Regions from separate parts of the Colwellia sp. SU-HH01172 genome, predicted to be linked through region 2. Evidence: predicted binding sites of a transcription regulator. Region 2 holds the regulator's gene; the other holds the start of a gene.

The links. Region 2 encodes FNR, which switches genes on or off when oxygen is low (the NO sensors DNR and NnrR bind a similar motif). Its sites were predicted from a motif close to TTGATCTAGATCAA; they were not measured.
Positions count from the first base shown of each region.
Region 1: the regulator FNR is predicted to act here: its motif matches at 5,604-5,617, upstream of hemN (oxygen-independent coproporphyrinogen III oxidase).

Region 1 is NZ_BAAJMB010000001.1:1,254,146-1,270,964, reverse strand. It holds gene AC27JP_RS05640 (MipA/OmpV family protein) at 17-790, opposite strand; tRNA gene AC27JP_RS05635 (tRNA-His) at 1,084-1,159, opposite strand; gene AC27JP_RS05630 (methyl-accepting chemotaxis protein) at 1,366-3,294, opposite strand; gene AC27JP_RS05625 (DUF1285 domain-containing protein) at 3,628-4,176, shown strand; gene hemN (oxygen-independent coproporphyrinogen III oxidase) at 4,178-5,548, opposite strand; gene AC27JP_RS05615 (DUF2489 domain-containing protein) at 5,742-6,242, opposite strand; gene yihI (Der GTPase-activating protein YihI) at 6,252-6,839, opposite strand; gene AC27JP_RS05605 (VOC family protein) at 7,595-8,128, opposite strand; gene AC27JP_RS05600 (M61 family metallopeptidase) at 8,284-10,068, opposite strand; gene purU (formyltetrahydrofolate deformylase) at 10,152-11,012, opposite strand; gene AC27JP_RS05590 (VF530 family protein) at 11,126-11,350, opposite strand; gene AC27JP_RS05585 (glutathione peroxidase) at 11,518-12,246, opposite strand; gene AC27JP_RS05580 (ATP-binding protein) at 12,405-15,662, opposite strand; gene hutG (N-formylglutamate deformylase) at 16,025-16,819, shown strand, end outside.
Region 2 is NZ_BAAJMB010000004.1:250,504-267,322, forward strand. It holds gene AC27JP_RS12555 (GlcG/HbpS family heme-binding protein) at 1-406, shown strand, start outside; gene AC27JP_RS12560 (SulP family inorganic anion transporter) at 649-2,259, opposite strand; gene AC27JP_RS12565 (NCS2 family permease) at 2,872-4,308, shown strand; gene AC27JP_RS12570 (VOC family protein) at 4,651-4,998, shown strand; gene AC27JP_RS12575 (nuclear transport factor 2 family protein) at 5,047-5,505, shown strand; gene AC27JP_RS12580 (DNA alkylation repair protein) at 5,633-6,394, shown strand; gene hpt (hypoxanthine phosphoribosyltransferase) at 6,647-7,186, opposite strand; gene AC27JP_RS12590 (pyridoxal-phosphate-dependent aminotransferase family protein) at 7,234-8,355, opposite strand; gene AC27JP_RS12595 (hypothetical protein) at 8,692-9,531, shown strand; gene AC27JP_RS12600 (malic enzyme-like NAD(P)-binding protein) at 9,721-10,962, shown strand; gene AC27JP_RS12605 (methyl-accepting chemotaxis protein) at 11,150-13,030, shown strand; gene uspE (universal stress protein UspE) at 13,124-14,056, opposite strand; gene fnr (fumarate/nitrate reduction transcriptional regulator Fnr) at 14,223-14,942, opposite strand; gene AC27JP_RS12620 (sulfite exporter TauE/SafE family protein) at 14,994-15,656, opposite strand; gene ccoS (cbb3-type cytochrome oxidase assembly protein CcoS) at 15,665-15,880, opposite strand; gene AC27JP_RS12630 (heavy metal translocating P-type ATPase) at 15,877-16,819, opposite strand, start outside.

The DNA of each region.
Region 1 (16,819 bases), on a different contig from region 2:
AGGTATAAGCCAGTGATTAGAATCGATAGCCGATGCCTATTGCCGCGCCAAAAGTATTGGTGCTATCAACCAGGCCAGAGTCGGTGATAGAGCTGTCTAATTTACCGGCTTCTAGTAAACCTTGAACGTAGAAACTTTCACTAATTTGATAAGAAGCAATGGCTTTAACACCGTAACTGATGCCACTGCCGGCTTTGTATGCGCTATTAATTTTATGGTTTAGTGGATTGTTCATCTCATCTTCAGTAATACCAAAGTAATAGTTTTGGTAGTCGGCACTGTCGTATCTAACATAGCCTTTTAATTTGAAAACATAGCTGTCTGATACCCATTTACGACTTGCGTCTATTTCAAGTGACATACCTTCGCCGTTGTATAGAGGGGTAATGGTGGTAACAACCGGGCCAGTATTAAAAGCCGCGCTGAAACCGTATTCCATTTTACCTTCGCGTTCTTCAAAGCCTTTGTAGCCTTCTGATAAATCATCAGCTTCTAAGTCAAAACCTTCAAATGGTCGAATTATGGTTGCGAATTGAAAATTCTTGTTTTCAATAAAACGATAGCCAAGTTCGTTGCCTTGCCAATAAAAACCACCTTGTTTAATGCTGCCAGCAATAATGGGAATACTGTCGTTACTAACGTCAACGAATGGAGATGATTCAACTTTAATACCTAAGCCGATGTTTAAGCGGTCAGGGCCGTTTGATATTTCGACGCTTTGTGCGGCAGAGGAAACTAAAGCGAGTGTAGGAAGCGTGATAGCTGTCAAAAATTTATTTAACGTATTCATAATAAACCTTTATAGATGGATATATTGACTAATGTGCGGCGATTATAGAGAGGCAAATGTCAACCAAATGTCACTTGGCGAAAATTAAGTAGCAGGGTATGTATAGGTTGTATTTAATTTATTGAAATAATTTGATTATTTATGTTTTTTTTGCGTTAACGGTAGCTATACAAAACTGAAAAAATGATAGGGTGAATGGAAAAAAAAGGGATAAAAAATTTAAGGTGTTAACTGAAAATGTGCAGTCGTTGTATTGGAAATAGAATGATTTAGCAGCTTTAGCAAATAAAAGATGGGGTGGCTAATGGGACTTGAACCCACGACAACCGGAATCACAATCCGGGGCTCTACCAACTGAGCTATAGCCACCACTGATATTACTTGGAGCGCCTCTTGATAAGGCGCGAGGATTGTATTGCATTTTATGGGCGATTGACAAGAAAAATATCGACTTTCCGGTAACTTTTAGCAAAAAATTTGTGCTTAATTAACCTTTGCCGACAAATTATGGTACTTACCTGTCATGTTGGCCTTTAAAAATCTAGCCAAGATAACCGATATCTTGGCTAGATACATTACACCTTAAAGGTTTTTACTTGGTCCGACAGATCTGCCGCTAACTTTGCTAATTCGTCACTGGCGGCAGAAATTTCTTTTGCCCCGTCTCCTGTTTCAACAGAAATATCACTGATTTGTACGGCTTGTTGGCTGATATCTCTTGCCACTTCACTTTGCTGTTGAGTGGCGGTAGAAATTTGAATATTCATATCTGATATCAGTGAAACCGAGGCTTCAACTTCGCTTAAAGATTGTGTAACTTCATGAGTTTTCTCAACAATACTTTTGGCTTGTTCACTACCTAAGTTCATTGAGTTTGTGGCTTTGCTTACCTTGCTCTCTAGTGACTGGATCATATTTTCAATTTCAATGGTTGAGTTTTGGGTGTTTTGTGCCAAAGTGCGCACTTCATCAGCAACCACGGCAAAACCTCGGCCTTGCTCTCCAGCTCTTGCCGCCTCAATCGCTGCATTTAACGCGAGTAAATTGGTTTGGTCGGCAATGCCTTTAATAACGACCAGAATATTAACAATGTTTGCTGTGCCGGCTTGTACTTCGTCGATCATGGTTTTAGATTCTAAGATGCCGTTGGAAAGCGCTCGGATCTGTTCTATGGTTTCATTAACCGCTGTTGAGCTAGTGTTGACCAAGCGTTTAGAGTCGTCGGCGGCATTTGAAGCTTCCGCCGTTCGACTGGTGACTTCATCGATAGATGCACTCATTTGGTTTATTGCGGTTGCGACTTGGTCTGTTGCTTGGTGCTGCTGGCTGACATTATTATTGGTGTGTGCTGTGATACTGGAAAGCTCTTGCGAGGCGGCTGCTTGCTGTTCAGCTGAAGCTGAAATATGTTCTATCATGCTTTTTAACTTAATAGTCATGTCATGCATTGCTTGTTGTAGTAGGCCTAATTCATCGCTTTGATTGATTTCGATTGTTTGCGTTAAATCTCCTGAAGAAACATACTGTGCCGCGTTTACTGCTTGTACGATGGGATTACCGATATTTTTGGCAATAAATAAACCGACCAAGGTGATAATAATCGACGCAACAATCACAATTATTGTCGATATTTTCATTAGACTATCAGCGGTCGCAAATGCCTCCGCTTCGTCGATTTCGGCAATCAAAGCCCATCGAAAGTTGTCAAGGCTCAGTGTGGTATAGGAAGACAATACGGGGTTGCCGTTATAGTCGATAATAATTTTGCTGGCCTCAATACCATTAAAAGCATCGCTAACTGCAACAGTATCAACACCGTTTTTACTAATGGTACCGGCGAATGAAGCGAGAATAGAGTGGCCTTCGGGGTCAAGAAAAGAGTCAGAGCGCATGCGTTTGTCTTGCCCTACTAAATAGGTTTCTCCCGTCGCTCCCATGCCTTCACGTTGCTGCATTATTTCATTAACTTTATTGATTGGAAATTGCAATGCCACGTAACCCATAGCGACGCCATTGCTGTCAGCTATTTTACTGAACATAAAGGCGGCAGGTTCGTTATTTGATGGCGGATAAGGTTTAAAATCGCTGACGGTCAAGACACCAACTTCTCTGCCTTTCGCTTTAATAAAGGCATCACCAATACTGCTATTCGCTAAAGCCGAACTTGCTATATTCATTCCAAGATCAGATTCTTTAGCCGCGCTAAAAACAATGGTGCCATTTAAATCGATTAAGAATAGATCATACCAAGCATTCACTTTATTGATGTTGATAAAGTGTTCAGCATATTGCTGTTCAAGTTGCTGCCACTCTTGACTTGTGATGCCGTTATTTCTTGTTATCTCGGTAAACTCTTTTAAGGCACTTGCTGTATAAGGCGAGTGATTAAGTACCAACAAACTAGATTTTAATGATGCTATGTAATGTTGTAATTGTGATTTTTTGATGGTTCTCACGGATTCTAGCTGATTGAAGGCCTGTGCTTGAATAGAGTTTTTTGCCATATTGATACTGAAAAAAGCAAAGATGATTAAGGGCAGTAGTGAAAGAGATAAAAAAGAAAAAATAAGTTTGTGATTAATTTTCTTAAATTTGAACATAGAGTTAAATACCTTATTTTCGAACATCAATATATTGATTGATATTGTTATGTTCGTTAGCTACTTCCTCCTTGGTTCGAGTGAGTCCTTTGTAATGAGCGTAACACAAAATTACAAAATATCGACTTGCCAACGCGTTTTTGTTGACAGTGATCAAAGTCATTAATTCATTGAGAAATTTTTAGTTTTTCTCATAGCTTGCTACCATAATATAATTGAGGCTTTAAAGTGAAAGTTATGTCTTTAGAAAAAATTACTGCACAAATTGCCAATTCGTCATCGCATGGTGATAAGAAATTGCCGCCTGTTGAATTATGGGATCCGCCGTTTTGTGGCGATATTGATTTGCAAATAAAAGCTGATGGTAGTTGGTTCTACAATGGCACGATATTTAAGCGCTTGTCGTTGGTTAAGTTATTCGCCTCAGTATTAAAAAAAGAGCATGAGAATTACTTCTTAGTCACACCGGTTGAAAAAATTGGTATTGCGGTTGAAGATGCGCCATTTTTAATCACGCAGTGGCAATGGCTAGATGCTGAAAAATCGCGTATGCAGGTAACAACTAATTTAGATGATGTATTTATTTTGGATGAAAACCATCCGTTAATTGCTGATGAATCAGGTAATTTATATCTAACGGTTAGGCGCAATTTAACGGCGAAAGTACACCGGAATGTTTATTACCAATGGGTTGATTTAGCAACAGAAGAGCAAAATGAAAACGGCACTGAGTTATGTTTTTACAGTGCCGAACAAAGATTTGTATTGGGTTCTTTAGCAAGCTAATTTAAATAACTCGCGAAAAGCGTTGTTTACTGACATGTTGCTTCATGTAAGCATCAAAACTCATACAAATATTACGAATAAGCAAACGTGCTTTTTGTGCAACTTGAATTTCATCACTGGTGTTGGCAACTAAACCGTCATCAATGAAGGTTTGTAATAGTGGTAAATCATCAGCAAAGTAATCGTCAAAATTAATAGCAAATTTGGCATTAATTTTGTTTTTATCTAAATATAGGTTACACATTAATTCACGGATAACTTCACCACGAATAATATCGTCAGTCGATAAACTCACGCCTTTTACTTGTGCATGCTTTTGGCTATCAATGGCTTTGTAGTAATCTTGTAACTCTTTGGTATTTTGGCTAAAGCTATTACCAATGGCACTAATTGACGAAACACCTAAACCTAGCAAGTCACAGCCACCTTTGGTGGTGTAACCCTGGAAGTTTCGGTGTAAGCTGCCATCTTTTTGTGCAATAGAAAGCTCATCTTGAGGTTTAGCAAAGTGATCCATGCCGATAAAGTCGTAGCCGAAATCACATAGCTTTTCGATGGCTAGTTTCATTAGGGCAAATTTTTCATCAACACTGGGTAGCCACTCATCTCGTAATTTACGTTGCGCCGCGAAACGTGATGGTAAGTGAGCGTAGCTAAATAGTGATATACGGTCTACGTCCATCTCATGGGCTTTGTTTAATGTACGCGTAAAGGTATCAATATTTTGATGTGGTAAACCGTAAATTAAATCAATGTTAATTGATTTGAAGCCAACTGCTTTGGCATGTGCGATAAAGTTTTCAATAAACTCTGTTGATTGCACACGGTTAATGGTTTGCTGAACTTTTTCGTCAATGTCTTGCACACCAATACTAAGGCGATTAAAACCTAAGCTATATAAATGCTCGGCCAGATCCATTTCGATTTCGCGTGGGTCAATTTCAATGCTCATTTCTACTTGCTCTGCAAAAGTAAATTTTTCTTTTAGCAGTTCAACCAGTTTGGTAATTTGTTCGTGTCGCAAAAAGCTTGGTGTACCACCGCCCCAATGCAATTGCTTTATGGTGTAATCTTTAAATAGCGGTGCTCTTGAGGCAATTTCTTCGGCGAGAAATTCAAGGTAAGTATCGGCTTTGTCACGATGACGCGTGATAACTTTATTACAACCACAGTAATAGCAAAGGCTGTGACAGAACGGAATGTGGACGTATAAAGATAACTCACGATTTGGTGATGATTCTATCGCTTGCACTAAATGGTCATGGTTGAATTGATCATGAAATTCCAGTGCCGTTGGATATGAGGTATATCTTGGGCCACTAGTATTATATTTCTTTAAAAGTGCGCTATCGAAAAATTGAGTTGCTTGCATGAGTCTTCCCGTTTATCAATCTAAGGCTATTATAGATTAACTAGCTGAGCAAACATTGATCGAGCGCAATGCTGATGATGTTATTGTGACTTATATCATTTTTATTATAACTTCATTATTTATTACAACGAGTTAGATATAGTGAGCTGTCGTGGTTTTTTAGTGTGATTGCTTTTTTGTACCACGAAGCCACTTATGTGGCTTTGTTACTTAATACGGATGAGCGTTCATTGGCGTATTGATGCAGCAATTCAAGATCACGTTTAATATCATCGGCTAATGTTGCTTCTGCCTTCATACGCTCTAAATCGAGCTTCATACGGGCTTTTTTATCAAGCTGCTTGCGTGCTTCTAAAATTGGCATATGTTTAATCGCTTCATAGAGCTGAAATATTGCTGGAAACTGCAAGTTTAGTTCTTGGCTTAACTTTAATGAATCAAGCAATACACTTAAGCGCCAACAGCCTTCTGCAAGATCACATTGTTCTTCTTTCATGGCACGGACAATAATAATAACACTCGATATTATTTTTTTGTCATGTTGCTGATGTGCTTGTTTTTGGGCTTTTTCTGCGTGTACTTGTGCCCGTTTTTGCTGATCCAATTGTCGTAATAACTTAGTGGCAATGGCCGCAAGCACACCAATAATAACAATGCCTAATAACGCAAGATAAAGCCATGGATTGGAAAGCATGTTTTATCCTTATTCGAATCGTGATAAGTCACTGTTGTCAATTTTGTCCCAAAGCTCATCTTCAGAGCCGGCTTTGGTATTCGTGACCATGATTTCGTCTTCGTCGTCAGCGCCTAACTCTTGACTAATTTTTTCATGTTTTTCCATTAGTTCATTATAGTAGTCGACTTCTTCTGCTGTTAACGCTTGGTCATTATCTTGCTTTTCAAGTATTTCTTGCAACTTAGCATCTTGCTCAATACGAGTAAGTTGCTCTGCTAAGGTTTCGCTTGTTTCGACAGCGCGGATAGCGGCAATTGGTGAGCTTTCTTGAATTTTCTTAAGCGATTTTGTTGTAACCGTTTGTGGCTTACTTGGTGTAGCAAGGGGTTTACCCAAATCGATCGGCGTTTTACTGCCAATACGGGGATCTTTTTTTACTTTTGAGTTTTGTTTGTTACTCACGCTAGCCGTTGCTTCTTTTTGTCGATTACCTGCTTCCTTGCCAGTTTTTTTCTTTGGCTTACGAGGTACCGGTGTGGCTAATTTCTTTTTATCATCTTTAACAACACCAATTGAACCAGTACCTGGTTTGCGCGATTTTTTCGTACGAGACATAACAATAAACTTAAAATAATGAACACTTATGGGTATTTTACGACATTACGAACCAAACAGCGATAGAAAGAAAAAAGCGACGTTAAAAACGTCGCTTTTGGAGAAGAATGTAGTATTTCACTACATAGATAGTTCCGATTCTTAAATGGTTATCCTAACCTTTTGATACAGTCCCTGTGAATTTGACAGTTTCCAATCTTATTATAATATCTTCCGTGTTTAATTTTATTTTTCTCGGTCGTCCTGACGCTTTCTATGGCTATCCGTAATGCCCTTCTGGACTAAATATAACAATACTCTTCATGAGTTTTAGTCAACAATCCTTGTTTAAAAATAGTATTCTGCGTTTTAAACGCTTATTGCTTTCCATGCAATATCTATCCGTTTTGTGTAATGCTGCTTTAGCAGCTGCCCTATACTTTACTGAAGTTATTTAATGCAGCAAGCGCTTTTTATCGTTTATTTATTGTACGAAAAGACAATATTTTACAAGCATCTGTTTTTAAATGTAATTTTTATGTAAATAGATGTTATTTTTTTTTGTATTTTAGTTATTTAGTGGTCAATGTCTTACAAAAATAATGGTGAATGTAAGTAATTTACTCGTTATGCTATGAATACTAAATTCGTTACGAAACCCTTCGTTATTAAGGGCTGTAGCGAAACTTCAATATTTTATCTATGAAATAGTGAGTGGTAGGCGAGATATTTGCGGGTAACATACAAAAGCAACCCGCAGCATTAAATTACTCGGGTTAATCTTCTTGTTGATGCAACCATGCAGCGTGTGTGGGGGCTTTTTTCGTTTGTGACCACTCTTCTACCATCAAAGGGGCTACACGTTTAAGCTCTTCGTATTGCTCAGCTGTGCCGGTATTGGCGGCTAGTTCTAGCCGATGACCGTTAGGATCGAAGAAGTAAATCGACTTAAATACTCCGTGATTCACCGGCCCTAACACCTCGATTTCTTGCGCTTGTAACTCTGCTTTTGCTGCCACTAATGCGTCAACGTTTTCAACTTCAAGAGCGATATGCTGTACCCACTGTGGTGTGTTTTCGTCACGGCCCATATCTGGAGAATTAGGGATTTCAAAGAAAGCCAAAACGTTGCCCATACCGGCATCTAAAAATATATGCATGTAGGGATCTGGGGCTTTGGTTGACGGTACTTCATTTTCTGCTATGGCAACGGTAAGTTCCATATTCAAATGTTTTTGGTACCAATCGACAGTTTCTTTCGCGTCTTTACAGCGATAAGCGACATGATGGAAGCGTTTTAAATTAATCATAATAGTGTTATTTATGCGATTCTCGAATGAGCTAATTTTTACCATAACTCATTTCAGTGCCCTAATTTTCTGGTTAGTTTAGTACATTTATGTTGTCAGCATATGCGTACGCTTTAGTTTACATTCTTGTTCTACATGTGAAGTTTCCACAATAATTAACTCTGGCGTTGCCAAGCTTTGACTAAGTTGTCATCGACTACTTTGAACGCTATGCCCGATAGCGGAGAATCGGTAACTTGACACTTTGACTGTAATAATTGGTCATCACGAAAAAAGTGGCAGTTCAACTTCGTATCCTTTGGTGTGTGTTCAAGTAATGACTGCAGTGAACTTTCCGTTACTTTTAAGCCATCGACTGCAACGAGTATGTCATTAACCGCTAGTCCTGCCAGCGCAGCGGGAGAATTTTCTAACACTTGCGTGACTTTTAAACCGATTTCTTGCGCTGTAAAGCTAGCCCCTAGATAGGCTTGATATTGCTCAGTAGCAATCGTTTCTAAGCTATTTATTTTTTTGAATTTTTGTCGTTGCAATTGCACGCCAAATTTTGCTAAATCATCGGTTAAATCAATACGTTCACTACTATATAAATGGTGTTTAAATTGTGAGGAAATGTCTTCATTACAAAGTATATTGGCGATATTGATAAAGTCATCTTCACTAGTACCGATACTAGTGCGGCCAAAATGGATCCATAATTCTCGCATCAAAGTATCTAAGCTGTACTGATCGTTCGATTTGCTACGAATGGTTAAATCCAGCCACAACGCAATCAGAGAGCCTTTGGTGTAATAACTGACAATATTATTAACCGCATCTGGGCCTTGTTGATAAAACTTGGTCCAAGCATCAAAACTTGATGCGGTAACACTTTGTTTTAATTCGCCCGCGCCGCGATAAACGCGAGTGGCTGTTTTTGCTAATAAAGCGAGATAGTCATCAAATTTAATTAACCCCGTTCGATAGAGAGAAAAATCATCGTAATAAGAGGTAATGCCTTCAAAAGCCCATAATTGCTTGGTATAAACTTCTGTTTGTAAGTTATACGGGGTGAACTCTTTTGGTTTGATACGACAAACATTCCAGGCATGAAAATACTCGTGCGAGCATAAGCTTAAAAAGGTTTTGTAATTATCGCTAAATTCGGCAGCAGGCTGCTGTGGGTTAGGCAAGTCGAAGCGACTCGCCTGTAATACGGTTGAGTTTTTATGTTCTAGTCCACCGAAACCACTTGCCTGTAAATGGGTAATAAACCAGTATTCTCGAAAAGGAGCTTCAGCAAATAAGTTAATATGGTGTTGGCATAATTTACTAATATCATCTGCTAAACGTGTGGTATCGCCATAGTGTTTACTGGTAAATACTAAATGATGCACCACGCCCTCAACAGTAAATTCTGTACTGTCAAATTCGCCGATGGCAACAGGACAGTCGATCAAATGTTGATAATCATCAGCAATATAGCGACCAAACTGGTATTTTTCGGTTGCTTTGGCACGTGTTAATCCTGTTGCGACTCGCCATGTTGAGTGTTCAGGTGCGGTAGATTGTTCAATGATAAGTTCGCAGGGTAAATGGTTCAGTTCTTCGACCTGTAAGAAGGTTGAACTGCCGTTAAAAAAGCCTCGCTGGCTGTCCAGGTATGCGGTTCGTACAGAAAGATCAAAAGCAAATACTTGGTACTTGATCTGAACTTGTTCACTGGTCGCGGTAAATGACCAAGTTTGTTTGTCACTTTTTCGCAATGATATTGCTTGCTGTTGCTCGTTAGATGCCTGAATTTCAATAATATTTTTTGCAAAATCTCGGATCATATAACTGCCCGGCAACCAAGCAGGTAAAGATAAAGTATAGCTTTGTGCCAACGTAGTTTTAAATGATAAAGACACTTCAAATAAGTGACTATTTGGCTTGAGCGGGGAAATTCGATATTGGATCATAGAGGCACAAATGTTGAGTAGATATTTGTGCCTCAATGTAACAGAGTTAAGGCGATAAAACAGCTAATCCATTAGCTAAAACGCTAGCTTAATATCACGGTTTTATCATGGTTCAAACAAATGCGCTGTTCGGCATGCATTTTTACCGCATGGCAAAGGGCAGTTGCTTCGAGATCGTGGCCTAGATGTACCATTTGTTCAATGGTAAAGGTGTGATTAATAGGCTTAACTTCTTGGACAATAATTGGTCCTTCATCTAAATCAGCAGTAACATAATGCGCGGTTGCACCGATAACTTTAACGCCGCGTTGATGTGCTTGATGATAAGGTTTTGCTCCTTTGAAGCTGGGTAAAAATGAGTGATGAATATTAATTGCCTGACCACGTAAGCTGTTACACAGTTCATCAGACAATATTTGCATATAACGGGCAAGTACCAGTAAATCACCCTTATATTGTTGATAAAGTGCTAAAAGCTGTTGTTCTTGCTGGGCTTTGTTGCTTTTATCAATTGGCAGGTGATGAAAAGGCACATTATGCCATTGTGCTAATGGCTGACAATCTGTGTGATTTGAGGTAATGGCAACAATGTTGACAGGTAATACTCCTGCTTTCCATTTAGTCAGTAAAGAAACTAAACAATGGTCGTCTTTCGATACCGCAATTACCACATTGGGTACGTTATTACGTTCGCGTAAGTGGTATTGCATATTTAACGGTTTTGCTAACAAGTCTAATGCTTGAGTAAATTCATCTATCGTGACATTTAATTCCCGATCATCAAAAGCGATGCGAGAAAAAAAGGTCTCTGTATAAGGATCACTGTACTGGCAAGTTTCGGTAATAAATGCACCATGTTCGAAAAGGCTTTGGGTGATTTTAGCGAGTACGCCCGAGGTGTCTGGGCACTGCCAAGTCAAAATGTAATGATGCGTATTTTCCATGTTGTTATCAGTTTTTAATTGCAATGACTTTGCAGTGTGTCACTTCATTTAAGTGATGATAAATACTTTTCCGCTATATGCTAATGCCTTTTCAAAGCACGAATTATTTGCGCTTAATTTAGCTCGTTTTTGTGTTTTATATAGAGCGCTTCGACTTTAGTGCGAGCCCATTCGGTTTTGCGTAAGAACTTTAAACTTGAATTAATACTAGGGTTGTCAGTGAAGCAACGAATTTTTATGTGTTCACTAAGATAGGGAAAGCCAAAGTGTTCAACGAGTTGGGTAACAATGGTTTTTAGCGTTACACCGTGCAGAGGATTATAAGGTTGGTTGTCCATATTTGCATACCAGAGAAATATTGAGTCGCTATTCTAGCATCAAATATGAGGTGGTGAACATCGTCATTCCTTGCCATTCATGGCACCATGACATACCGCTCATCCTGAATATAAAAAACGACGCCAAAGCGTCGTTTAGTTTCTATTTACTTGCATTTTTTATAAATTTAACTCAAGTGCGCAGCTAAGTCTTCACTGCCACCAATGTGCTGACCATCAATAAACACTTGTGGTACAGTATCAGCGTTAGTGATTGCTTTAAACATGGTTAAATTTACGTCTTTACCAACTTCTAGCTCTTCAAATGTTAGACCTTTTTCTGTTAATAGCGCTTTCGCTTTTTTACAGTAAGGGCAAGTTGGTTTGCTAAACACAGTAATTGCTGATGTTTGACAAGCGGCAGGGTTAATATGATTTAGCATAGTATCTGCATCTGAAACTTCAAATGGGTCGCCTGGCACATCAGGTTCGATAAACATTTTTTCAATTATGCCATTCTTAACGAGCATGGCATAACGCCAGCTACGTTTGCCAAAACCTATTTCTGCCTTGTCAACTAACATCCCCATAGCGTCAGTAAAGTCGCCATTACCATCGGGAATAAAGCTAATGTTGTCGGCGTCTTGGTCTTGTGCCCAAGCATTCATAACAAAGGTATCATTAACCGACATACAAATAATTTCGTCAACGCCATTAGCGAATAATGTTGGCGCTAATTCGTTATAACGTGGTAAATGTGATGATGAGCAGGTTGGGGTAAATGCGCCCGGTAGTGAAAAAACCACCACAGTTTTATTGCTAAAAATTTCATCGCTACTACGTGTTGTCCATTCGTCGTTTGCGCGTAAAGTGAAAGTAACATTTGGGACTTTTTGTTGCTCTTTATTTTCTAACATAATGGCTCCGTTGGCTGATCTTTATATAATATTGCTGTTTGCTATGGAGGTATTCTCCGCTCTATCGTCATTTAAGTAAAATGATTAATATTGAACTTAACAATCTAAAAAATAGATTAACAAGCAAAAAACCTTTGATTGTATAGTGTAGCAATAGCTTAGTCATTTTTACTAAGCCAGTGATTTATTTCTTCAACAAGTAAGTTGATTTGGATAATCAGTTCAGTGGCGCTGAGATTCATTTGCTGTTGCTCATGGCTTTGCGCGCATCGTTCTGTTTGCTGCGCAATAGCATCAAGCTTTTGACCACATAAGTAACGAATACTACCTTTTATTTTATGGACAATGGCTTGAATATTAGGGTATTCCAAAGCAACGAGTGCTGACTGGAAGTCATTTTTATCTGTTGACCATGAGTTAATAAACAGGCTTGCAATATCTCGGCTTAGTTCAACATCATCGCGATTGGCTATCAGCAAAGCTTGCGGCTCAAATAAACGGTAATTTAGCTCAGAAGCTGTTTGCTCTTCAGTCTCATTTTGCATTTTCTGTAACTGTCGATAGGCATGGTTGAGCTTATTGGTGATTTGTTCTTGTGGACATGGTTTGGCCATATAATCATCGAAGCCAGCGGCTAAACAAGCCTCAGCGGCGCCACTTAGGGCATCGGCAGTGACGGCAATTAACCATAGCGGTTGAATACCTTTACTGGTACTGAGGCGTTTTGCTAGTTCAAAGCCATCTAAGTTTGGCATATGACAATCAGATATAATGATGTCATACGGTTGTTTGCTATGCATTTCTAGGGCTTGTTGGCCATCATAGGCAATATCTGCAAATATTTTTAAACGTTCAAGCTGCGCACTTAACACTTTAATATTAACGAGGTTGTCTTCGGCAATTAATACTCGAATATTGCCGAATCGCGGGTCGTCTTGGGTATTTACGATCCGAAGGTTTTCTCGCCTATTTTCAGTGCTTTTATGCGCCACCGCTCGCTTGAGTTTTAAGGTAAATGAAAATGTGCTGCCTTTATTTTCTGTCGATGCTAATTCAATTTTGCTACCCATAGCCGTCGCTATTTCTTGGCAAATACTTAAGCCTAAGCCGGTACCACCAAAATTTCGGGTAATTTCGTCATTTGCTTGAATAAAGGGTGTAAACAAAAAGGCTTGTTTATCTTCGGCGATACCTATGCCGCTGTCTTGCACGGCAATCTTAATCGAGTGGTAGGTGTTGTTATTGCTGAATGTTTCATCGAGAAATTCAATCGATAGCTTAATGTGACCACTTGGGGTAAATTTTTGTGCGTTACTCAGTAAGTTATTGAGGATTTGCGTTAAGCGAGTTGGGTCTGTGTAATAGCTATGAGTAATGTTGCTATCAATTTCCAACTCAATAGGGACATGATTTTCATTTGAGATATGACTAATGCTATCAATGACATCTTTGGCAATTAACGGTAAATTGACTGCCACAGATTCAAGCGTTAATTTGCCCGCTTCAATCTTAGAAAAATCTAACACGTCATTAATTAAGGCGAGTAAATTCCGAGCTGAGCCTTTTAGAGTCATTAGCAGCTCTTGTTGTGACTGGTTAAGATCGGTAAAAGATAGTGATTCAGCCATACCTAATACACCATTCATTGGGGTGCGAATTTCATGGCTCATGCGCGCTAGAAAAGTTAGTTTTTCTTGCGCGGATTGCTCGGCTTTTGCTCGGGCAATTTCGGATTGTGATAGCGCAAGGGCAATTTCACGTTGTTCTGCTTTCTTGACGCGACGGCGTTGATAGTTAAGCCATATCATCAGCAATGAAATTAATACGATAAGCATTAAAAACCAGAGAGCATTTCGATAGGTAACAGCAATCTCATCACTATTAGTTTGTTGATTAAAAAAAGCTGATTTATTCCATTTTTCATAGATGTCATCTAAGCGCAATGCTGAAATATCATTAATTGCCCGATTTATTACCGTCAGCAGTGGGCCGCTATCTTTGTGGCTAGCGAAAGTAAAATGAGCGTCTGGTAAAAAATTAGGCAGCGGCAGGCTTGTTAAGCTAGAAAGTTGCATTTTTTTGACTAAATAAGCCGATGATAAAGACTGACCAATAAATGCATCTGCCTTGTTGTTGGCTACCGCTAGAATAGCTTTATTAATATCTGCGTAATGCTGAAATTGCGCATCTGGGTATTTTTGTTGTAAATATTGGGTCGAGGTTAGCTGTTCAACAATAGCTATGCGTTTATTCGCCAGTTTTTCGGTATTTATTGCTAAGCGATCATTTACCCTAAAAATTACGCTGTGATTAGCTTCAAGATAGGGTATTGAGAAGTTAAAAAATTCTTCATAAGCAGGGTTACGTTCAATATGAACAAGTATATCGGCATCTTTGTCTTTGATTTTTGTGATAGATTGCTGATAGTTCTGAACATATTGTGGTCGAAAAACTAAGCCGGTTTTTTCGGTAATGGCAGCTATTAGGTCAATGGCATAGCCACGCTCGGTAATGTTATTGAGGTTTTTTGTGATGATATAAGGCGGCGAACCTTGCTCTAAAACGGGATATTGCAGTTCATTATGGTCAATTAAGTATTGTTTTTCATGTTCCGACAAATCTTGCAGATAGTTGCCCAAGGTAATATTGATGGTGCCGTTGCCACTAAAGGCATATTTCTTTCGCCATAATTGTGCTTGTATTGCTCCAACAGCACGCAAACTTTCATTAATCCTATAGAGCAAGTTTCGATTGTTTTTCCGAGTAACAGCGTGAAAATAAATTTTAGGGGACTCGTCAAAATTTACCGAGTAATTGTTAAACAAGTTTCTTTGTTTGAGCTGTTTGGTTAAATTCCAAGGTTCAACGGAATAAAGTACATCATATTGAGCAATGTTATTAAGCAAGCTGGTAATCGAAGGGTAATAATGGCGCTCGATGTACTTACTTAAATAGCTTAAGGTGCTTGGGTTATTGCTGTGAATGCCAACCTTTATATTGCCATTATTATTGGTATTGATTCGACGAAATACGCGTTGTTGGAAATTAGCAAATGGCACGCTGTATAGGACATTTTTTTGTTTCTCTTCAAATATGGAAATTGCGGCAACATCTATTTTGTTGCTTGCTAAGGCGGTATATATGTCTCTTGACGGAAGATAGATGAATTCTATTTTTTGCTGATTATCTATTGCCCATATTTGCCAATATTCCCGCAAAAACTGCGTTAATCGCTGTAATTCACTATTACCAGTGCGAGCAATAGCTTCATGGCTTGGCAAGCCAATGCGTAATGCTGGCTGCTGAACTATTAGGTCATCAAATGTCTCGTTGGCTTGAATAGGCAAGCAAAGAAATAGCACTAGCAGAGAAAATAGTTGCAAAAGATAATTTAACGGTGATTTTTTCAAGGCCATTTAGGTGATTACTCGACATTCAACTACGGATAAAATTTATCGATAGGCAGTGGCTATCAAGCTAATATTGTAACTGGAATATCAGCAATAACGAGCGGATTTACACTTCAGTAGCAATTTAATATGGCTGAGTTACGCTTGGTTAACAAAACTCAGCTAAGCAAGTAACAATTGTGAAATTATTCCTAGTAGGCTCGTTGACAAGTATATAATTACTGACCGTTTATATGTTTAAGATTGCAATAACTACCGCTGCGAACTTGAAACAATGCGAAAGAAAGCAATAGAAAGTATTTTATGTTCTGATTGCAGCATGTTAAATTACCAATATCAAAGTTGTATATACAATTTAAGAGGTTCAAATGTCAGAGAGTTATCATTTAATTAAAGGCACTGTGCCGTTATTAATCAGCATGCCGCACAATGGTGAGGAAATTCCCGCCGATATTGCCAAAGTCATGACAGATAAAGGTCTTGAGGTTGCAGATACCGATTGGTATATGGACCGCTTATATGCATTCGCACAACAACTTGGCGCCTTTATTCTTGTGCCCAAATATAGCCGATATGTTATTGATTTAAACCGTGACCCTGATGGTGTTGACTTATATCCGGGTGCTAATAGTACCGAACTTTGCCCGACCACAGCCTTTGATTTATCGTCGCTTTACCAAGATAACTTGGCGCCTAATGCCGCACAAATTCGCCAACGTGTTATAGATTACTGGCAGCCATATCATCAAATATTGTCGTCAACGTTAGAATCAATTAAACAGCAGTTTGGTCAAGCCGTATTACTTGAAGCGCACTCTATTCGCTCAGAAGTGCCACGCTTTTTTACCGGACAATTACCGGATTTTAACTTTGGTAGTTCTGATGGAAAAAGTTGTTCTTCGGCGTTGCTTGAAGCGGTAACTAATCTTGACTATGCACCATATTCTATGGTTTGCAATGGCCGCTTTAAAGGTGGTTATATTACTCGTGCTTATGGTCAACCAGCAAAGAACATTCATGCCATACAGCTTGAGTTATCACAGCGAACTTATATGGATGAACAGGCGATGACTTACCGTGAAGAGTTCGCGCAACAAGTGCAACCTAAGCTAGAAGCTTTGGTACAAACCTTGATTGATTTTGCCGAAAAGCCAGCAGAGAAA
Region 2 (16,819 bases):
AATAATTATCGATGGAGCGGTCAATAAGGCAAAAGACTTAGGTATACCCATGTGTATTTCTGTGGTCGATGAATCCGGCAACTTATTAGCATTTGAACGAATGGATGGTGGAAAAATACACAGTATTACCATTTCGCAAGATAAAGCTTTTACCGCCGCTTCCGCTCGCAAAGGAACACATGAGTTCAATCAGGCCTGCATTCCGGGTCATGAAAATAATTTATTTGGTATTCATACTGCTTTAGGTGGGCGAATGTGTATTGTTGGCGGTGGTTTGCCGATCATTTGCAATGGCAACGTTGTTGGCGGCATAGGGGTTAGCTCTGGCTCACCTGAGCAAGACTTAGGTTGTGCTCAAGCAGGGGTAGATAGGTTTGCCAGCATGTCAGCGCTAAAAGCCAGTTAAAACTCTTATCAGTTTAGCAATGCGCTAATGTTGTAAATTGATAAGCAAGGATTACTGGCTAGTTGAACCTTTCCAAGTGGTTTAGGCAATAAAAGCGGTTTATCTCTTTCAGGAGATAAACCGCTTTAGTTTTTTCAGGTAAGTTGATTTATTAGTGGTAACTGTGGCGAGTCATGAGGAAGAGTACGTCGACTCTTTGCACCCAGCTAAATCATGATTTGCAATGAGTTATAAAGCCAATGCTAGGTTGAAGTTTTCTGTTTTAAATACTCTAGTGCCGCTATTCGTGTCGCGAAAATATGCTCTGCAGGCACTTTGTCGAGTAAGTTGAGTTTATTAAAGTCATTACGCACCCGTTCACATACACTCGATAATAATATGTCGCGTCCTTCATTGAGGTAGCTGACAATAATTTCTTCGATGGCTATGGTACTGGTAATGCCGACAAATCGAGCGTCGGTTAAATCTAACAGTAAAGTTTTATTTTGATCTGACTGTGAAACGCTTTGCTTCAAACCTCGCGCAACGCCAAAACCAATCGGACCAGAAATATTAAGTAATATTACACTATCGTCCATCGACGCTAATAATTGCTTTTCTGAGGCGGAAAGGTGATCAGCATCTTTGGCGGTATACAAATTGATATTATCTAATTGAATTTCTGATAAACGTCGAATGGTGACTAAGTTCGCAATAAATACACCAATTAATACCGCTGTGACTAAATCAAAAACGACCGACATTGCCATAGTCGAGAGCATTAAACTAGCACTAAAAAGTGGCACTTGATGAATACGTTTAAGAAAGTTCCAGTCGATAATACTGATGCCAACATGGGTTAATATTGCCGCTAAAACAGCGACTGGAATATAGGCGGTATATTCACCGGCCCAAAGTACAATGGCGAGAATGAATATTGCGTGGAGAATGCCAGATAGCGGTGTTGTTCCACCCGCTCTTAAATTTGTAACTGTGCGCATCGTCGCACCACCACCCGGTAAGGCACCAAATAAGCCAGCGATGATATTACCAATGCCTTGACCAACAAGCTCTTGATCCGAATCATGCAAGTCGTTGCTAATACTATCAACGGTTAAGGATGTCATTAATGAATCTAGGGTACTTAAGGTGGCAATTAATAATGCTGACTTGACCATCTCACCCGCTAAAGCGTTGTCCCAAATGGGCAAGTTAAATGACGGCAACACACTGGAAATGGCGCCAACAACTGGCACACTGCTTTCAGAAAATACGTAAAATAGCGTTGCCCCGATGACAGTGATGATACTAGCAGGTACTATGCGACTGTATTTTTTCGGCCATAAAAAAAGCACCACTAAACAAGCTAAACCAAGCAGAGTATTGGTACTAGTGAATGTGCTTAATGACATTTGCAATTCAGGTAAGGCATGGCCAAATAGTGGTTCAATTTGCGACAGTATGATCAACACGCCAATGCCTGAGGTAAAGCCTGAGATTACCGGATACGAGACTAAAATAAAGTATTTGCCGAGTTTAAAAAAACCAAATAGCAGTTGAAATACCCCCGCTAAGCTTACGACCGTGAAGGCCATCGCAACGCCATTCTCGGGAGATTGAGCAACAAAACTGGTTAATATCGCCACCATAGCAACGGTTAAGCCCGTATTCGGACCGGATATTTGTTGGTTTGTGCCACCAAATAAGGAGGCAAATAGTCCGGTGATAATGGCACAGTAAATACCCGCGCTGGCGCCAGCACCAGAGGTGACACCAAAAGCTAAGGCAAAGGGTAAAGCAACAATTGTCGATGTGAGCGCACCAAAAATGTCACCTTTAATTGTCTGTCGGTTAAAATGTGATAAAGAGAGCATAATGACCTAATGTTAAAAAAATTTAGAAATGGCATTAAATAACGTATAAATGCCTGAAAAATAAACTGGTTAAGTAAAATATAGCAAAGATGGTTACTAATCATTACCAAGCTAGAACTATAGTATACAATAAAAACTAATTTCTTGACACAGTTGACAGGTTTTCTGTTTTAGGTATAGGATGAATTGCTGATTATAAAAAAAGCAATTAAAAGGAAGGGCGCGATATTACCGAAAAATAATTACTGGTTGTTCATGATGATGGCTAGACAGCGTAGTTGTTCATTATACTATTTCGGTGTTTTCATTATGTGAAAAAAAGTATTTATATTTTGCGCTTATTGCTTGTTTACTTTGTTTTTATAGCTATTGGTCTTGGTTCTATAATTTTGATAATTTCATAATGTGAAATTTTTCAAGTGTTTTACCAGTTAACTTTGACTTTTATTTATGCTTTATTAAGTAAGCTACAAAGAATTAGGGTCCAACACAGCCTCTTTCTAATGGTTAGCTAAAGTGAATTACGTTTAGCCGTAGTTCAGCGACATACAGGTCACACTTTAAAAAATATAAAAAGTGGCCTCATTTATAAACAACGAGAGAACTGTAGTTATGGAACAAGCAAGTAAAACTTACGATAAAGAAAAAAGCGGAGTTGGGCTTTTAGAGCGTTTTTTTAAACTGTCTTCGCATAATACCACAGTAAAAACTGAGCTGATGGCGGGTCTCACCACCTTTGTCACCATGTCTTACATTATGTTTTTAAATCCTATTATCATGTCTAAAACAGGCATGCCATTTGATGGGTTATTCCTAGCTACTTGCCTTGGTGCAGCGATCGCAACTATTTTAATGGGGCTTTATGCTAATTGGCCTGTTGGTCTTGCGCCAGGTATGGGGCTGAATGCTTTTTTCACCTTTTCCGTTGTTGGTGCCATGGGCTACAGCTGGGAAATTGCATTAGGTGCTGTTTTCCTCTCTGGTGTTATATTTGTCCTGATGAGTGTCACACGTTTGCGAGAGTGGATGCTAGATAGTATTCCAATGAGTTTGCGGCTGGCAATGACGGCCGGTGTTGGTTTGTTTTTAGGTTTTATTGGACTTCGTTTTACAGGAATTGTCGTACCAAACCCGGATAATATTGTCGCGATTGCAGATCTTACACACTTTGGTTTTGGTGAATTTGGTCCTGAAGCGCCCGCGTTAGGTTTTTTAAGTTTCTTATTAATCGCTATTCTTAGCTATCGTAAGGTCTTTGGCGCTGTGCTTATCGGTATTGCGGCAACCACACTGATAGCCTTTGTCATGACCTGGGTATTACCAACAGACTTCTTTGTTGTTTCTGAAGCAGCGAAATCTTTTGCTCCTGCCTCAGGTTTTGTTACTTATAAAGGCCTGCTAGCTGTGCCTGATTTTTCTGCACTTGAACCTATATTATGGAAAGCTGATGTTGCTGGTGCTTTTCAAGTGGCACTGATTCCGGTGATTGTGACTTTTTTATTCGTTAATATTTTTGATACCGCGGGCACATTAATGGGTGTGGCTGAACGAGCAAATTTACAAGATAAAAATGGTAAAATCCATGGCTTAAGTAAGTCACTTAAAGCCGATTCTATCTCGTCTGTTATCGGTACGGCATTTGGTTGTCCACCCGTGACATCTTATGTTGAGTCTGCGGCGGGTGTTTCTGTCGGTGGTCGCACTGGATTAACGGCGCTGACGATAGGTTTATTATTCGCCGCTGGCATGTTCTTTTTACCGTTGGCGCAAATGCTACCAGGTTTCGCTGTTGATGGTGCGTTAATTTATGTCGCTATGCTAATGATGAGCTCAGTTAGAGGACTTGATTGGGATGATTTAACTGAATATGCTCCGGCTGTGTGTACAACTATCATGATGGCGTTTACATTTTCTATTGCTAACGGCATTGCTTTTGGTTTTATTACGTACACTGTGCTTAAAATTGGTGCGGGCCGCTCTAGTGAAATATCTAAAGGTGTTTGGGCGCTTACCGTTCTTTTCATTGCCAAGTTTATGTTTTTAAATTAATCAGCTTTTAAAGTGAATAGATAAAGGCCTTTCTTTTGAAAGGCCTTTTTTTTGCGTATTCATATCTGCAATGTTATCAAGTCATTATTCACTGCAATAATCAGTGATTGGTTATGGAAATTGATAGAGTCTCGGGTACCTCAATGGTGAATTTTAACGCGATGAAATCAAATGAATTTGTATAAATAATAAGTGACTTAGTGAGCCAAGGAACTCTCGAATAGCTTAACTCTCATTTCCCCCAAGCAGCCACTTGATTGATAGTGTATTCGATTATTGTTAAGGTCTTAAAATAATTAAAGAAAGTGTGATGTTTTTTTTCATTGGCATAAGGAGAGTCTGATGAAGGTTGATGATATTAGAGTTTTTATTCCCAGTAAGGATTACGAATTATCTCAGTCTTTTTATCAAGCGTTAGGTTTTGAAATGGATTATGTCACAGCTGAGTTATCTTTGTTCACCAGTGGCAAATGTACATTTTTCCTTCAAAGGTTTTATAACGAAGAATTTGCTAACAATTTAATGTTGCAACTTTCGGTGTTGGATATCAACGAGGCATTTGAGCTTATCTCTAGTCTAGATAGTTTCGACATAAAGTATGAGCCAATTAAAACAGAACATTGGGGTAAAGTTATTTATTTGTGGGGGCCATCAGGAGAGCTTTGGCACGTCACAGAATTTAGCAACTAACAGGAAAATTTTGCCCTTAAATGGGCGTAGCTTACTTAAGGATGTCTAATGTACCGTATTATAGTTTTAACCTTATCCGTTCTTTTTTCTTGCGCTGTAATAGCTGACGCGGATATTGATAATCAAAATGTAAAAAGGGCGGTGCTCGATTACATGGAGTCACAACACAAAGTTGAATCAAGCTTAATGAAAAGAGGCCTAGATAAAAAGCTCGCTAAAAGAACTTACTGGAAATCTAAAGATGGCTCAGAGTTTATATTGGAAACTGACTTTGAAACTATGGTGTGGGTGGCTGAAAACTATAACAAAGATGGTAACAAATTCCCGTCATCTCCGAAGGTTGATATCAATATACTCGATATTGATAATCGAGTTGCATCGGTAAAATTAACCGTGGATGATTGGATTGATTACCTGCATTTATACAAAAATAAAAATAATGAATGGAAAATAATTAACGTGTTGTGGCAATACCACGATACCACAAAGCATTCTAGTAAACAGTAAGTTAACAAGACAATCAAGCGGAACAAATAACACTTGCTTGTATTCCACTTCACATTTTAGCCGGTTATTATTTTCGCACCTTGATGGTGCGTTTACACTCAATTGTCAGCTGTGGACAAATTACATTATGAACCGGTATGAAATTTATCGAAAAAGAATAAAAAGTGATTTAGAAAATATCAGCACTGCTGAAAAGGCAGAATCTAGTCGTCGTTACTTTCCTAAAGGCATTAACTGTATTGGTGCCACAGCTGCAGATATTAAGTTGATCATTAGTAATTTTCAATGTGAAAATGCTGAACTTTCGGCAAGAGAAATGCTGGCTTTAACTGAATGTATTTTGCAAAAAGCTGAGTTTAGCGAAGAAGTGCTGATTGCTTTCGGCTTAATTAATAAGTTTGTAAAGAATAATTACGATGACAATTTATTATTACGTTTTGAATTTTGGTTAGAAAACTACGCATCCAATTGGTCTCATGTCGATGATTTATGTATAAAAACAATTTACCAATTTTTTGTTGCTCGTCCTCATTTAATTGAAAAAACACAGCATTGGGCATACTCGAAAGTATCTTGGTGTCGGCGGGCTAGTAACGTTGTTTGGGTAAAATTTATCAAACGAAAAATAGGTAAGTCTAGCTACTATTTAGATAAAGAATTAGTCTTTAGAAATTGTGATTTACTCCTTAGTGACGAAGATGAGTGGGTGCAAAAAAGTATAGGTTGGTTATTGAAAGTATGTTCTCTACATCACAACGAAGAGGTCATTATGTATATCGAGAAGAATGTTGAAAAAATGACTCGCCCAACTATAAGATACGCAATCGAAAAAATGGATGTCAGCACAAGAAAGTACCTATTATCTATAGGTAAGGGCATTAGTAAATAACAAACCATTAAAGCTCAAGTAAAAAGTGCTTTGAAAGGGTGGCAAGGCAAAGAAAACCTTATCAAGATTAGTCGAATCCTTAAAACAACACATCAGTAATGCGAGCCATAAATAATTCGAACAAGGGATTAAAGCCTCAGATATTCCAAGCTTTAATACAGAACCTAGACAAAGTTGCAGAATATAAAAAAACCTAAACAATAAGAGCTGTTTAGGCTTTTGGTTTATGCGCGAGCATTTTTATTTCTTTACTTAAACTTCGTCTGCTATTGGCACAACTTTTCCAATGTAGGGTAAATGGCGATATTGTTGCGCGTAATCGATACCGACACCAACAACAAACTCGTCAGGTATTTCAAAGCCAACCCATTTAACGTCTACTTTTACTTCGCGGCGGCTGGGCTTATCTAGCAATGTACAAATTGAAATAGAGTTAGGTGCCCGTAAGTTCAGCACGTCTAGCACCTTACTTAGGGTATTACCCGTATCAATGATATCTTCCACCAGTAATACGTCTTTGCCTTCAATACCGTCATCTAGATCTTTAAGAATATGTACATCTCGAGAGCTTTCAGTGCTATTGCCATAGCTTGAGGCAGTAATAAAATCTACGCTATGATTAACATTAATGGCTCTGGTTAAATCGGCCATAAATACGAACGAGCCTCGTAATAAGCCGACCATGACTAAGTTATCACTATTTTGGTAATGTTGGCTTATTTGCTGTCCTAATTGACTCACTCGCTCTTTTATTGCTTGTTCTGAAATCAAAACTTCAATTGAATGTTTCATTTTGCTCTCTGTGTCGCTTACTATTTAATTCCACATTGTGGGATCTATTATTGGTTTAATGCATCTTCAAGCGCGGTTAAGCATAAGGCAACATTTTCATTTCTTGCCGCGTAGCCCATGATACCTATGCGCCATGCTTTACCGGCAAAATCTCCTAAACCAGCCCCTATTTCAAGGTTGTAATGGTTTAATAAGTAGTTTCGTACTTTAACATCGTCTGCGCCGTCAGGGATATAAATAGCATTTAATTGTGGTAAACGCTCTTCTTCAGGAACAATAAACTTAATACCTAATTTTTTCAAACCTTTAGCAAGGTTTTGATGTTGTGTTTTATGGCGAGCCCACCTGTTTTTAATCCCTTCATTTTGTAATTGAATTAGTGATTCATGTAAGCCATACAGTGAGTTTACCGGCGCGGTATGGTGGTAGCTTCGTTTTCCGTCACCAGACCAATAGCTCATCACTAAAGATTGATCTAAAAACCAGCTTTGTATCGATGTTTTACGATTTTTAATAACATTAACTGCTTTCTCGCTAAATGAAATAGGCGATAGCCCTGGCACACAAGACAAACACTTCTGTGAGCCAGAATAAATAGCATCAATCCCCCAGTCATCTACCTTAAGCTCAATGCCGCCAAGTGTAGTTACTGCATCAACAATAGATAGACAGTTATGTTGCTGCGCTAGAGCACATATGGCTTTTGCGTCTGATACGGCACCAGTCGATGTTTCTGCATGAACAAAGGCAACAAATTTAGCCTCTGGGTTATTTATTAGTGCTTGTTCCACTTTATCAACTTCAACCGCGCGGCCCCAAGGAGAGTCTACAATAATGGCTTCGGCGCCAATTCTGGTAACGTTTTGGATCATACGATCACCAAAGACTCCGTTCCGGCAAACGATCACCTTATCACCAGCTTCTACTAAGTTAACAAAACATGCTTCCATGCCCGCAGAGCCGGGGGCCGACAGTGCAATGGTAAATTCATTTTTTGTTTGAAATGCGTATTGAAGCAAGGCTTTGACTTCATCCATCATACCAACAAATAAGGGATCTAAATGGCCAATTGCGGGTCTTGATAATGCAGCTAAAACTTCTGGACTAATGTCTGAAGGGCCAGGACCCATTAAGATTCTGCGCGGGGGATTAAATGATTGAAAGTTCATTTTGATATGCCTTTATTTGATTAAATAATAATTACTAGTACTTTGATAACAAAACCTGTCACAAGTGTCAAGTTTTGTTATTGTCAAAACCTAGTGAATTTAACAATGCAAATTGTTCATAAAAAATACAAGTTGACATACGTGTCAGGATTTGTAACTTTAATTTAGATTTAATTAATATTTAACCAATTAAAGTAATTTTCTTATCTTGCTCTTATATTGAATAAGGTGAATTGGTTTAGCTTTATGCTGGTTTTATTCATGAATCTTAGACTTCACACAAAGTTAATAATTATAAATATCACTAAATAACATGACATTTAGGAAGGGTAAATAATGAAAATCAATAGAACTCTCAATAAATTTGCTTCAGCAATGATCACAATTGGAGCATTAGCCTCAACACAGGTGTTTGCTGAAACATGGAGCAACACCGAAGTGCAGCTACAAGCATTTGGAGAATTAGAGCGAGTAGGCACAGGTGGTACCGCAGATACAACTATCATCACCTTGCAACATGCTGGGGGCTGGGAATACGGTGATAACTTTTTCTTCATCGACCATAGTCGCTACAGTGTAAATAACGACGCAAATTTTCCTGTTGAAGACAGTAGCGAATTTTATGGCGAATGGTATTCAAATTTTAGCTTAGGTGCGATTACAGGCAATGATTTCTCTTTTGGTATTGTCAAAGATATTGGCGTTGTTGCCGGTGTCAACTTCGCCCCAGAGGTTGATAGTTCATGGTTGTTACCTGGTGTTAGATTTTCATTAGACTTGCCCGGCTTTGCCTTTGCTCAGGTGGATGTGACGAGTTACATACATCAAGGTGGCGGTAGTGCTTCGTCTTCGGTTTTTACCGTTGTTGACGAAGATTCAAGCTTTATGATTGATTTTTCATGGGCTTACCCGTTTAAAATTGGCTCAACGAGTTGGAGTATCGAAGGTCATTTAGAATATATCGATGGTCGTCAGCAAACCAATAACTTTGGCAGCACTGAACTAGAATCTTGGATATTGTTTCAACCGCAAGTGCGTTTAGATTTAGGTGAAGCATTAGGGAATAAAGCTGGGCAATTATTTGTCGGAATTGAATATCAATATTGGCAAAACAAGTTAGGTGAAAAAGACACTGATGACAATACCGTGCAATTTTTAGCGGTTTGGCGTTTCTAAAGTAGGATACTCAAACCACACTTATTCCACGTTCTACACGACAGCTTATTGCGATTTAAGTTGTGCCTAAACTAGCTGTATTTGACATGCAGCTAGCATTTTATCTGATTACTTATTTATCGAGTAATTTTTATTGGTGATTTAGTCACCATCATTATTTAGCTTAACTCAACTCAATAAAGGTTACCTATGAGCGACTTTAAACAACGGGCGTTGAATTATCACGCCTACCCAACGCCTGGAAAAATAGCGGTGGAAATCACTACCCAAGCAGAAACCAGTGACGACTTATCACTAGCCTATAGTCCAGGAGTTGCCGAGCCATGTCGAGCAATTGCTGATAATATCGATGATGTATATAAATATACCGGCAAGGGCAATACCGTTGCCGTGATATCTAATGGTAGTGCCGTATTAGGTTTAGGAAATTTAGGGCCTTTGGCATCAAAACCTGTGATGGAAGGTAAGGCATTATTATTTAAACGGTTTGCCAATATAGACTCTTATGATATTGAAGTGACTCATAAAACCACTGACGAGTTTATTAATACCGTTGCCAGTATTGCCGATACGTTTGGTGGTATCAATTTAGAAGATATTAAAGCGCCAGACTGTTTTATTATTGAAAAAGCTTTACAGCAGCGCTGTAAAATCCCCATTTTTCATGATGATCAACACGGCACAGCCATTGTAACCGCAGCGGCGATGCTAAATGCCTTAGAAGTTCAAGAAAAAGATATTAATACCGCGGTTATTGTTTGCTTGGGGGCAGGTGCGGCCGCGATAGCGTGTATGGAGTTGCTTATTGAATGTGGCGCCCAACGAGAAAAAATATATATGTTAGATACCAAAGGTGTTGTGCATACGCGTCGAACGGATCTAAACGAATATAAATCGTTATTTGCCAATAATACTGATAAACGGACATTAGATGACGCCATTGCTGGCGCCGATGTTTTTGTTGGTGTTTCAGGACCAAATTTATTAACTGAGCAGCAACTATTGACTATGGCGAGTAAGCCGATTGTATTTGCCTGCTCAAATCCCGATCCTGAAATAAAGCCGGAGCTTGCTCACTCGGTGCGTGATGACTTAATCATGGCAACGGGGCGTTCTGACTACCCAAATCAAGTGAATAATGTTTTGTGCTTCCCGTTTATTTTTAGAGGTGCATTAGATGTTCGGGCGAGAAAAATAAATAGTGCTATGAAAATAGCCGCTGTGCACGCGATTGGTCAATTAGCCAAAGAACAAGTGCCAGACAGCGTTTTAAAAGCTACTGGTGAAGAGCATTTAAGCTTTGGAAAAGACTATATTATTCCACGTCCTATGGATCCTAGGTTATGCAACAATGTGGCAAAAGCCGTTGCTCAAGCGGCGGTAGACTCTGGTGTCGCGGCACTAGCAATGCCAGAGCGTTATTGTGAGTAACGATATTTAGTATTTAGCCTTGAATTTGTTTGTGAGTTTTTTGTATATCTGCATTTTATATCCTAGGCTTGAGAAAGTGATTAGGTAAATGTATTGATAATTCATAATGTTAAACTCGCTGCATTAGCAAGGCATTATACATTCATTTTAACTATGACTTGGCAAAATGAACTTTAGGTGATTATTCATGTTATTGAAACAAAAAGTATATGCTGGATTAATCCTAGCCATGCTCCTGCCCTTAACCGTATCAACTTTACTTTTCACCAATAGCATACGTAGCCATACCGAAGAAAAGCTTGCTAGAGTTGATTTACCAACGGCACTAAACGAAGTAAAAAACGGCATTGAATTAGAGCTCGCAATTCCCATCATGGTCTCTAAAGAAATCGCGCAAAATTCATTTGTTAGTAGCTGGCTTAAAAACAATGAAGAGCTAAGTCAACAAGCCGCTTTTATTGACTACTTGTCGGTTATTAAGCAAGAGAATAAAGCCATTAGTGCCTATATCGTGTCGCTTCAGTCGAGCAACTATTACACCGATGCAGGTATTACCCGGCAAGTTGATCAGCAAAATGATAGCTGGTTTTATAATTTTCTAGCATCTGATAAAACCTTTGAGCTAAGTTTGGATGTTGATAAATTGACCAATCAAGTTGTTGTCTTTATTAACTATGTTGTGGTTGTTGATAGCAAGCGAGTTGCTGTCGCTGGCATAGGACTATCTTTAGATTCGATGACCAGCTTAGTTAGTAACCATCGAATTGGTAAGTCAGGGCTAGTTTACTTAGTTTCAAATGATGGCAAGATCATGCTGCATGGTGACAAGACTAAAATAGGTCAGTCTGTTGAACTGTTAGCAATGCAAGCAGGAAAACTGGTAACTAAAAAAATAAATGCTGAAGAGTATGTGATTTCGAGCACCTCTCTCGATTCCTTAGATTGGCATTTAGTTGCCGAGATCCCTGAAGAGCAATTATCTGGGCCGCTTAATAAAGCCATTAATAAAAATATAATTTTTGGTATCGTCATAGCATTAATAGGCTTTGCATTAGTTAGGATTTTGGCGAGGCAAATATTTAAGCCACTAGAAGAAATTACCGATGCGGTAACCGCACTGACCGAAAAGGATGGTGATTTAACGGCAAGATTACCAGCCAATGAGAGTAATGAAGTTGGGATTTTAGCGACAAAATTTAATTTATTTTTACAGCAGCTTCATGAGATGTTTAAGCAAGTGTCTATTTCTGCAACACATGTGCAAGATATCGCCGAACTTGTGCAAGAGAAAGTACAAGGCGCGGCAGGTCTTGCAGAAAGGCAGTCTTCTAATACGCAAACGGTTGCAGCAGCGGTGAATGAAATGGAAGTCACCGTGCAAGATATTTCAAATAATGCCAAAGGCGCTTCTGAAATTGCAATGGCGACTGAAGCAACGACCCAAAATGGCGCTCAGTTTGTTAATGACACCATAGCGCAGATGGGCAATTTAGAGACATCAATGGCAACATCGGTTGAGTCGGTAACTGAACTGTCTGGTGAAATTAAGTCCATTACCAATGTTTTAGATGTTATTAAGGGCATATCTGAGCAGACCAATTTGTTGGCACTCAATGCTGCTATTGAAGCCGCTAGAGCAGGAGAGCAAGGGCGAGGCTTTGCTGTTGTTGCCGATGAAGTGAGAACATTAGCCAAACGCACGGCAGAATCGACAGAACAAATTAATGACATGATAGAAACACTAAATGCCAAAGCTTCTACCACAGTATCTTCGATTGAACTAGGCAGTAAAAATACTCTTGAAAGTGCGGAAAGGCTGAAAGAAACTGGCAGTACGCTGGATAATATTGCCAGCGAAATTGTTAACTTGACCGAAATGAATACCTCTGTTGCATCGGCTACAAAAGAGCAAACATTAGCCACGTCAGAAATAAGTCAAAATATCGTAATGATTGCTAATTCTGCCGATCAAACCAAAGAAAACATGGTCAAGTCAGAAGAATTATGTGATGGCTTACATCAAGAGTCTAATACTCTAAAAGATCTAATCGGCAGATTTACCTTATAAAGCTGGAGGAAAGTCATAATTTTCTTATTTTAAAAGTTAAGCAGAGGACTGACTCTGCTCAAGCTTCTAAAAGAAAATATTAACTGTCGTGAGCTACTCGACATCAAGCGGGGAAATATAACCATCTGGCTTTAATGCCAACACATCGCAGTTTAGCCGATCAATAACATGCTCAGCGGTATTACCAATCAAGGCCGCAGATAATCCCGTTCGGCCTACGGTGCCTAGAATCACTAATTCAGCGTCCAAGTCATTAGCCAGGCTTTCAATAACGTCCTCTGGTAAACCTTCTTTGATATGAGTGTTTTCTTTACTTATATTAAATGCTTTAGCATGTTCAAACATGGCATTTTCATGATGCTTTAACATCGAACGATTATAATCGCTGGCATTAAATTCAGGAATTTCAATGGCGATGTTAACGGGTGTACCAGGGAAAGAATTAACTAAGTGTAAGTTAGCTTTCATTACTTTGGTTAACTGTTTGGCTTCGGCGGTAATTTTATCGTTTAGTGAGCGATGTTCTTCTTCATCACTACCAATATTGAGTGCCGCAACAATATTGCCGTTGTCTGGCCATAAATGTTCTTTCACCAGTAACACTGGACATGGGCATTTACGTAAAATATGCCAATCAGTCGGTGTGAAGATGACTGATTTTAGTTTATCGTGTTGATGCGTGCCCTTAATAACGATGTCGTAGCCATTTTTAAGCACTTGCTCAATGATTTGTTCAAAGGGGCGGTTATGCCAAATAACTTGGCAATCAATACTGAGTTCAGCAACATCAAGCTCTGAGATAATTGACTGTAACCATTGAGTTCTGTCGTTGATCACCGATTGACGCATAGCCTCTCGCTCATCGCTTGAAAGCATGGTGGTCATTTCATAAGAAAAATCATATATGGTCAAAAATGCTGTAATGCTAGCGCCTGTTTTACGGGCCAATTCTAGTGCACGCTCTAAAGCTTTTTGATCTTCTGTTGTTGGGTCAACAATAGCGAGTATTTTTTGATACTTTTCCATATCTAATTCCTTTATCAATTGTCTACTGTAACTATAACAATAGACCACTTTGAGTCAATAATAGTTGTTTTAAATCAAATTATTATCGTCTCTAAGATAAACAACAATTCACGCTAAGCATAGCGTGAATTGTTTCAATAAGGAAATTTAGAAAAGTAAGAAGGGGTTAAAGCGCTGCGCACTCGTTTAATTTATCAATATCTAAAATGGTGATGAGTTTGCCATCAACTTGGATCAAGCCATTTTTATGGAAACGATTAAGCAAACGGCTAATGGTTTCAACCGTTAAACCAATATAGTTGCCAATATCACTGCGAGTCATCGACAAACGAAACTCTGACGCCGATAAACCACGAGCATGGTAACGAGTACTTAAGGTACTAATAAACGTTGCTAATCGTTGTTCGGCATTTTTTCGGTTCAGCAAGGTTAGCATTTCTTGATCGCCACGAATTTCCGTACTCATCATGCGTAAAATTTGTTTTTTTAGTTTCGGCATGCTGTTAGATAAGGTATCAAGTGTGTTGTAAGGGATTTCACAGACCATAGAGGTTTCTAAAGCTTTGGCAAAGCTTGGATGTTCTGCATTGGCAATGGCATCAAAACCCAATAAGTCACCTGCTAAATGAAATCCGGTAATTTGCTCTTCACCTTGCTCGTTTACCGTGTAGGTTTTAAAGGTACCTGAACGGATGGCGTACAATGCATGCATAGGCTGGCCATCATTAAATATTTGCTCACCTTTATGAATAGGTCGCTTACGATCGATAATATTATCTAAGGTATCGAGTTCTTTATCGTTTAAAGAAAACGGTATGCATAGCTCACTAATGCTACAGTTTTGACAGTGAATATGTTGCTGACCTGTACACGATTTATTACTCATAATGACCTATAGTTCATTTGCATTTTAATGATGTGGATCATATTAGATGCGTTATAGATATGCAATAAGTATAGTATAAATACCGTATAAAATCACCAGAATAGCGGCGAGTTTTCTAAAGAGCGTATTGCTCAGTAGGGACTTAATACTGATAGTGCCCAGTGAGACAGAAAGTAATGCTGGCAGGGTACCTAGGCCAAAGAAAAACATAATTAAGGCGCCGTTAATAGTATTAGCGCTGGCTAATGCCCAGGTAAGAGTTGAGTATACCAAACCACAAGGCAACCAGCCCCATAATGCCCCTAAGGCAAATGCACTACGAGTATTTTTAATCGGAATAAACTTCTTGGTATTAGGGGAAATATGGCGCCATAGTTTTTTACCAATATGCTCGACATGGCTTAACCACATTAACCACTGTCCTAGATATAAACCGAGTAAGATAAGAAAGATGCCAGCGACAGTTTTTAACGCTGCAATGGGCAAACCGACATTTTTTGCCGCCATTGAACTGGTAAACGCGACTAATGCGCCAATGAGACTGTAAGAAAAAATTCGTCCGAAATTATAGGCAAAAACAATGCGATATTTGTTATTGCTGACCTCATTCGATATTGCTGTGGTGAGCATGGTACTAATGCCACCACACATCACGATACAATGCCCAGAGCCTAATAAGCCAATAACAAATGCTGAGAAGTAATCTAGGGTCATATTAAGGGTTACTTCTGTGTATCTTGCTCGTTATTTATCGTGGAATTATCGTCGTCGTTATCAACTTGTTCGTCTTTTTTTTCGTTGGCATCGTCATATAAAATACTCATGCCTTGTTTTTCTAGATCATCGAATTGTTCTGTTTTTACCGCCCAAAAGAAGATATAAATACCAACAGCCGTTAACAGAATAGCAATAGGGATCAATACGTAAATTACACTCATTTTCTTAATAGCCTTAACGAATTACTCACCACTAAAATTGAACTGGCAGACATGCCAATAACAGCCATGTATGGTGCAATATAACCCATAACCGCCAAAGGTAATACGATGGCATTGTAACCAAATGCCCAAAGGTAGTTTTGCTTTATAATTTTTGCAGTGCGTATGGAAACATCTCTCAAGGTCTGAACTGATTTGAGTTTATTGTTGAGTAAAATGACATCAGCACCGTTTTTAGCAATGTCAGTGCCGCTGCCCATGGCAATGGATAAATGTGCCGCGCCTAATACTGGACTATCGTTGACGCCGTCACCAATCATAGCAACGGTATGAGACAATTGTTGGGCTTTAATGGCGTTGACTTTATCTTGGGCTGACAAATTTGCTTGTACGTCATTAAGCTTTAGTTGGCTTTGTAGTTTATTGCAACCGACTAAGTGATCGCCAGAAAGCATTAAGGTTTTAACTTGATTGTTATGCAGAAATTCAATCAGTGCTTTGGCGTCATCACGTAAACCGTCATGCAAATAGAATTCTGCTATTAAGGTTTCATTCTCCATCAGCACACATTGGGCGCTATGAGCTTGCTCGCTGTTATTATCAAGTAACCAAGAGTTTTTACCTATTCGGTAATGTTTTTGCTTTATTTCACCCGAAATTCCCGCTCCTGGAGCAACAACAACTTGGCTAGCTGTGTGGTTAAAGTCGCGATAATCGATAAATGCTTTGGCAAGCGGGTGTGCAGAGTGGGCTTCTAGCGCGGCGGCAATGGCCAATACTTGTTCTGGTCCCGCTGGATTATTGTCAAGTGCATAGTCACCGTATGTAACAACATTAGCAATAGTAAACTCGCCAGTGGTTAACGTACCGGTTTTATCAAATGCCATAGCATCAATTTCAGGCATAGTTTCTAAAACATGCCCGGACTTTACCATAATG